Linked DNA regions of Chitinimonas arctica. The protein of the gene in region 1 interacts with the protein of each later gene in a pairwise test. Links are inferred from orthologs where the notes say so. Each region holds a gene or a part of one and is shown on either strand. Other genes may lie near its edges.

Region 1 (3,971 bases):
GTGCGCTTCGAACCCTCGCTTTCCCCGCTGGCCACCCCGGCCGAACCGGTTGCGGCCCAGCCCAACCTGCTCGAGCTGAGCGAATCGATGGAGCTGGCGGTGGCGGTACTGGACCCCGCGCTCGACTATGTGGCGGAAGTCCATCCCGGCATGCCGGTGGACTTCGCCGTTATTCCTGCCGTGGAAGTAGGCAAGCGGGTACGCATGCTGGGCCTGGGCGAAAGCGACGAGTGGGAAGTTCCCCGCGCCGGCAAACGCTATGACGAGCTGCGCATCGGTTTGCAATTGGTGGATAGGCAAGGGCCGGTCAGCGAAGCGCAATTGCTGTTGTTCTGCGAGCAATGGAAGACCTTTGCCGAAAGCGAAGGCGGTGTTGCCTCCTTCCCGCGCCGCGAGGACAAACTGAGGGTCGCCAAGGAGCTGGATGCCTTCTGCGTGGAGGTCGATATGCAGATCGGCCTCAATGTCGTGACCAGCCGCAACCCATTCGCCATGAATCGCATCCGCGCCATGGCGGAAGGCGCTGGCCTGGTCCTGGAAACGGACGGTTTGTTCCATGCCCGTTCCGAGTCGGGGATGGCCTTGTTCAGCCTGGCCGATCGCCACCACCGCCCGCTCGATGCCCTGGACGATACGCCCTCCGTTACCCTGCTGCTGGATGTGCCCCGGGTGGCCGGCGGCGAGCAGGCCTTCGACCGGATGGCCGACCTGGCCCAGCAGATGGCGCTGACCTTGGGTGGCGACCTGGTGGACGATGACAATCGCTCGCTCAAGCCCGCCGATCTGGCCGCTATCCGCAAGCAGTTGGAAACCATCTATGGTCGCATGGACGATCGTGGTATTCCCGCCGGCGGCGTGGCCGCACTTAGACTTTTTTCCTGAAGACAGCATGAGTATCACTTTCTCCGAACGCGCCGCGCAATTGCGCGCGCTGCTGAACCGCTATGGCGTCGAATACCACGTATACGACGCGCCCAGCGTCCCCGACGCCGAGTACGACCGCCTTTACCGCGAGCTGGAAGCGCTTGAAGCGGCCCATCCCGAATTGAAGGTGTCCGACTCGCCGACCCAGCGGGTGGGTGGGCGGCCGCTGTCGGTATTCGAGCAGGTCGAACACACGGTTTCCATGCTGTCGCTGAACAACGCCTTTGCCGACGAGGACGTGCAGGCTTTCGACAAGCGCATCCGCGAAACCCTCGGCACCGAGCGGGTCGCCTACGATGTCGGGCCCAAGTTCGACGGCCTGGCCATCACCCTGCGTTACGAGCACGGCCTATTCGTGCAGGGCGCTACCCGCGGCGATGGCACCACGGGTGAGAACGTCACCGCCAATCTCAAGACCGTTCGCGCGATTCCGCTGCGCCTGGACTGCGCGCATCCGCCGGCCTTGTTGGAGGTGCGCGGCGAGGTGCTGATGCTTCGCAAGGATTTCGAACGCCTCAATAGCGAGCAGGCCGCTCGCGGCGACAAGCTTTTCGCCAATCCGCGCAATGCCGCGGCCGGTAGCCTGCGGCAGCTCGATTCCAGGATCACCGCCAGCCGGCGGCTGATGTTTTTTGCTTATGGCCTGGCGCAACTGGACGGCGCCGCATGGCCCGATAGCCAGTCGGCCATCATGGCCATGCTGAAGACTTTCGGCTTTCCCGTCTGTGAATACGCGGAACGGGTCGAGGGCGTGGCGGGCTTGCTGGCCTACTACCAGCGGGTCGGTGCGATGCGGGCGGCGATGCCCTTCGATATCGATGGCGTCGTTTACAAACTCGATATGCTGGCCGATCAGGCCAGGCTGGGCTATGTGTCGCGGGCGCCGCGCTGGGCGATTGCCCACAAATACCCGGCGGAAGAGGCGCTGACCGTGGTCGAGGCCATCGATATCCAGGTAGGCCGTACCGGTACGCTGACGCCGGTGGCGCGGCTGCAGCCGGTCTTTGTCGGCGGTGTCACCGTCACCAACGCCACGCTGCACAATCTGGATGAGTTACATCGCAAGGATGTGCGCTTGTTCGATACGGTGGTGGTGCGACGGGCCGGCGACGTGATCCCCGAGGTGGTGGGCGTCTTGCTGGAACGCCGGCCCATGATGGACGCCCCGGCCGACTCGGCCAATGAACGGACCCCGCAACACCCCCCTTTCGCCATGCCGGCCGCCTGTCCCGTGTGCGGCTCGCATGTGAGCCGCGAGGAAGGCGAGGCGGCCTATCGGTGTACCGGCGGCCTGGTTTGCTCGGCCCAGCGCAAGCAGGCGCTGCTGCATTTCGCCGGTCGCCGCGCGATGGATATCGAAGGCTTGGGCGACAAGCTGGTGGAGCAGCTGGTCGATGTCGGCCTGGTGCGCACGCCGGCGGATTTTTACAAGCTGGGCATCGTCAAACTGGCCGAGCTGGAGCGCATGGCCGAGAAGTCGGCCGCCAATTTGCTGGCCGGTATCGCCAAAAGCCGGGACACCACGCTGGCGCGTTTTATCTACGCCTTGGGTATACGCAATGTCGGCGAAGCGACCGCCAAGGATCTGGCGCGTCACTTCGGCAAGCTGGATGGCTTGGTGGCGGCTGCCACCGTGGCCGATGAGGCCGCCGCCCTGGCAGCGCTGCAAGCGGTGCCGGACGTCGGGCCGGTGGTGGCGCAAAGTATTCGCGACTTCCTGCTGGAGGGGCACAATGTCGAGGTGATCGAGCAGATGCGCGCTGCCGGCGTGAGCTGGCCGGAACATGAACCCAGCGAGGCGCTTGCCAGCGGACCGCTGCTGGGCAAAACCCTGGTGGTCACCGGTACGTTGCCCACGCTCAGCCGCGAAGATGCCAAAGCCTTGATCGAAGCCGCCGGCGGTAAGGTGGCCGGCTCCGTGTCGAAGAAAACCAATTACCTGGTGGCCGGCGAAGCCGCGGGTTCCAAGCTGGATAAGGCACAGGAACTGGGCGTGCCGATACTGGATGAAGCCGGATTGCAGGCTTTACTGACCGCGCCCCAGGACAATTGACCCGCTGGTTGCCAATTCGCGACTTTCGAAGAATCGTGTTTCGACCACATAGAGACCGAAAGACATGCAAAAAGTCACCAAAGCTGTATTTCCGGTAGCGGGCCTGGGCACCCGCTTCTTGCCTGCGACCAAGGCCAGTCCAAAGGAAATGCTCAATGTGGTCGACAAGCCGCTGATCCAGTACGCGGTCGAAGAGGCGGTCGCCGCCGGCATCACCGATATGATCTTTGTCACCGGCCGCAACAAGCGGGCGATCGAGGACCATTTCGACAAAGCCTACGAACTGGAAACCGAGCTGCTTGCCAAGGGCAAGCACGAGTTGCTGGAAATCGTCCGCAATATCCTGCCGCGTACCGTCAGCTGTGCCTACGTCCGCCAGCCGGAGGCGCTGGGACTGGGCCATGCGGTGCTATGCGCGCGGCCGCTGATCGGCGACGAGCCCTTCGCGGTGATCCTGGCGGACGACCTGATCGACGCGCGCAAGCCGGTAATGCGGCAGATGGTCGAGCTGTATGAAGACAGCCATAGCTCGGTGATCGGCGTGCAGGACATCCCGCGCGAGGAGACCGGTTCCTATGGCATCGTGGTGGTGGAGAAGAATGGCGAGGGCCGCTTGAAGCTGAGCGGCATCGTCGAAAAGCCGCAACCGGAGGACGCACCCTCCACCCTGGCGGTGGTTGGCCGCTATATTCTCAGCCCCCGCATCTTCCGCCACCTGGTCAATGCCAAGCCGGGCAAGGGAGGCGAGATCCAGCTGACCGATGCCATCGCCGCCTTGCTGGAAGAAGAACGGGTGCTTGCCATGCCGTTCGAAGGGCGCCGCTATGACTGTGGCTCCAAATTGGGATATCTGGAGGCGACACTGGCCTATGGGGCCCGTCATCCGGAGATCGGGCCCGCCTTCAGTGCTTTTTTGCAGCAATTTTGCCGGACGAATGGACTCCAATGAAACTGTTTCAACTCCATGCGGGCGATTCGCTCGACGAAGCCGCCC
Region 2 (3,206 bases), 2.5 Mb from region 1 along the record:
CGAAGGGCGTTTTCTTGCCGTCCGAGACATTGAGATTGTCTACCCGGAATACCGCTTCCTCGCCCAGCTTGAGCTGGCTGCCTTCCGGCAGGGTGAGCAGCACCCGCGCGCCGCGGCCGGTGTGCAGCACGTCGCCGCTTTGCAGGCGGATGCCCGGCGCCAGCGGCCGCATTTCGCCGGTTCGTTCCAGCCAGGCGGGCATATTGACGGCGCTGACCGCCGTGGGCGCGGCCGCCACGGTGCCTGCCAGTGTCGTGGCCAGCAAGCCGACCAACAGGAGGGAGCGCATCGGGTAAACTCCTTGAGCAATGCGGGGAAAGACGCTCGGTTATAATCGACGTTTTATTTGGCCGCCACGTCAAATTTCACGTGGGCGGCAAGCGCTTCAGGATAGCCTACATGCACGAACACTACCGCCCATCCGAGGTCGAAGCGGCCGCCCAGCAACACTGGCAGGCCCGCGATGCCTACCGCGTGGTCGAAGACCACGACAAACCCAAGTTCTACGCCTGTTCCATGCTGCCCTACCCATCCGGCAAGCTGCATATGGGGCATGTGCGCAACTACACCATCAACGATATGCTGGCCCGCCATCTGCGCATGAAGGGCTTCAATGTCCTGATGCCGATGGGCTGGGACGCCTTCGGCCTGCCGGCCGAGAATGCCGCCATCGCCTACAACAAGTCGCCGGCGGAATGGACCTACGCCAATATCGCCGATATGAAGTCGCAGATGCAGCCCTTGGGCCTGGCATTCGACTGGTCGCGCGAGCTTGCTACCTGCGATCCGTCTTACTATCGCTGGAACCAATGGTTGTTCCTCAAGATGCTGGAAAAGGGCATCGCCTACAAGAAGACCCAGGTGGTGAACTGGGATCCGATCGACCAGACCGTGTTGGCCAACGAGCAAGTGATCGATGGCAAGGGCTGGCGCTCCGGCGCGCTGGTGGAAAAGCGCGAGATCCCCGGTTACTACTTCGGCATCACTCAATACGCCGATGAGTTGCTGGACAGCATCGACACGCTGACCGAGTGGCCCGAACAGGTGCGCACCATGCAGCGCAACTGGATAGGCAAATCGAGCGGGGTGCGCTTTGCCTTCGACCATGACATCCGCAATGAAGCCGGCGCCCTGGTTCAGGACGGCAAGCTGTATGTCTTCACCACCCGCGCCGATACCATCATGGGCGTGACCTTCTGCGCCGTGGCGGCCGAACATCCGCTGGCGGTACTGGCGGCGCAGCGGCAGCCCGCCCTGGCCGCCTTTATCGAGGAATGCAAGGCCGGCGGAACGTCCGAGCTGGAACTGGCGACCCAGGAGAAGAAGGGTGTGGCGACCGGCCTGTTCGTCACCCATCCGCTCAGCGGCGAGCAGGTGGAAGTGTGGATAGGCAATTACGTCCTGATGAGCTACGGCGACGGCGCGGTCATGGGTGTTCCGGCCCATGACGAGCGCGATTTCGCTTTTGCCCGCAAATACGGCATCGCCATCAAGCAGGTAGTCGGCGTGGCGGGCGAAAGCTTCTCCACCGAAGCCTGGGCCGACTGGTACGGCGACAAGCAGCGTGGTGTCACGCTCAATTCCGGCAAGTACGATGGCCTCGCCTACCAGGCCGCCGTGGACGCAATCGCGGCCGATCTGGCCGATCGCCAGATCGGCGAGAAGAAAACCACCTGGCGCCTGCGCGACTGGGGCATTTCGCGCCAGCGCTACTGGGGTACGCCCATCCCCATCATCCACTGTCCCCAGTGCGGCGATGTACCGGTTCCCTATGCCGACCTGCCGGTGGTGCTGCCGACCGATTGCGTGCCGGACGGCTCGGGTAATCCGCTGAAGAAGCGCGAGGATTTCCTCAACGTGGCCTGCCCAAGTTGCGGCGCCGCGGCCCAGCGTGAAACCGACACCATGGATACCTTTGTCGATTCCAGCTGGTATTTCATGCGCTATACCTGCCCGGATGCCGGCGCCATGGTGGATACGCGCAATGATTACTGGATGCGCGGCGGCATGGACCAGTACATCGGCGGGATTGAACACGCCGTGCTGCACCTGCTGTATGCCCGCTTCTGGACCCGCGCCATGCGCGACCTGGGACTGGTGGAGATCGCCGAGCCATTCAAGGCCTTGTTCACCCAGGGCATGCTGCTGAACGACTCGTTCTACCGCGAGGACGCGGCCGGCAAGCGGACCTGGTACTACCCCCACGAGGTGGAACTGCAGCTGGACGACAAGGGCCGCGCCACGGCCGCCACGCTGAAGGCCGACGGCCAGCCGGTCAATATGGGCGGCGTGGAAAAGATGTCCAAGTCCAAGAACAATGTGGTGGAACCCAAGGACATCATCGCCCGTTTCGGTGCCGATACCGCCCGCCTGTTCACCATGTTTGCCGCTCCGCCCGAGCAAAGCGCCGCCTGGAGCGACAGTGGCGTGGAGGGTGCCTCCCGCTATCTGCGTCGTTTGTGGTCCTTTGTCCACAAGCACGCCGACGCTTTGCGTTCGGCCGGCGAGGTGGGCGAGCAGGACAAGGCCGCCAAGGCGCTACGCTTTGAAATCCACAGCACGCTCAAGCAGATCAACGCCGACTACGAACGCCTGCAGTACAACACCGTGGTGTCGGGGGCGATGAAGTTGCTCAATGCGATGGAAGCCTATCGCGGCGAGGCCGTGGCGGTTCAGCGTGAAGGCCTGGGTATATTGCTGCGGGTTCTCTATCCGGTCTGTCCGCATATCGCCCATGCACTGTGGACCGAGTTGGGCTATGGCGGCGAACTACTGGACACGGCCTGGCCGGAACCGCTGGCCGCGGCCCTGGTGCAGGATGAAATCACCCTGATGGTGCAAGTCAACGGTAAGCTGCGGGGCGAGATCGCGGTGCCGGCCGATGCCGACCGCGCCGCCATCGAGGCATTCGCCCTGGCCAATGCCAATGTGCAGAAATTCCTTGATGGACAGGCACCGAAGAAGGTCATCGTGGTACCCGGCCGTCTCGTCAACCTGGTTGTTTGATCCGGTCCGGCGCCTTGTGCGCCGGCCTCACCGCGGAGCTTGCATGCGTTATCCAGTCGTTTTCGCCGCTACCCTCTTGCTGAGCGCTTGCGGTTTTCACCTGCGGGGCCAGGGCGAGACGGCCCGCTGGCGTTTGCCTCCCTGCACCTGGCCGCGCCGGCCGGCGGGCTGGGCGATGCGCTCAAGCGCCAGCTATCGCT

What was found.
Region 2: the proteins of ligA (region 1) and leuS interact in binary tests that used the Escherichia coli proteins (3 or more experiments, as listed by UniProt). The link is inferred for Chitinimonas arctica from one-to-one orthologs.

The regions. Positions count from the first base shown.
Region 1 is NZ_CP041730.1:4,929,192-4,933,162, forward strand. What follows is about bases 489-3,433. They hold ligA (NAD-dependent DNA ligase LigA), read left to right. Parts: upstream 489-889; coding sequence 890-2,977; downstream 2,978-3,433. Other genes in these bases: FNU76_RS22410 (cell division protein ZipA C-terminal FtsZ-binding domain-containing protein), read left to right, coding at 489-882; galU (UTP--glucose-1-phosphate uridylyltransferase GalU), read left to right, coding at 3,042-3,433. Also shown: more of FNU76_RS22410, read left to right, coding at 1-488; more of galU, read left to right, coding at 3,434-3,926; FNU76_RS22425 (GNAT family N-acetyltransferase), read left to right, coding at 3,923-3,971. UniProt on the Escherichia coli protein: DNA ligase that catalyzes the formation of phosphodiester linkages between 5'-phosphoryl and 3'-hydroxyl groups in double-stranded DNA using NAD as a coenzyme and as the energy source for the reaction.
Region 2 is NZ_CP041730.1:2,382,279-2,385,484, reverse strand. It holds leuS (leucine--tRNA ligase), read left to right. Parts: upstream 1-399; coding sequence 400-3,006; downstream 3,007-3,206. Other genes in the region: FNU76_RS10840 (LPS-assembly lipoprotein LptE), read left to right, coding at 3,094-3,206; FNU76_RS10850 (FecR domain-containing protein), read right to left, coding at 1-289.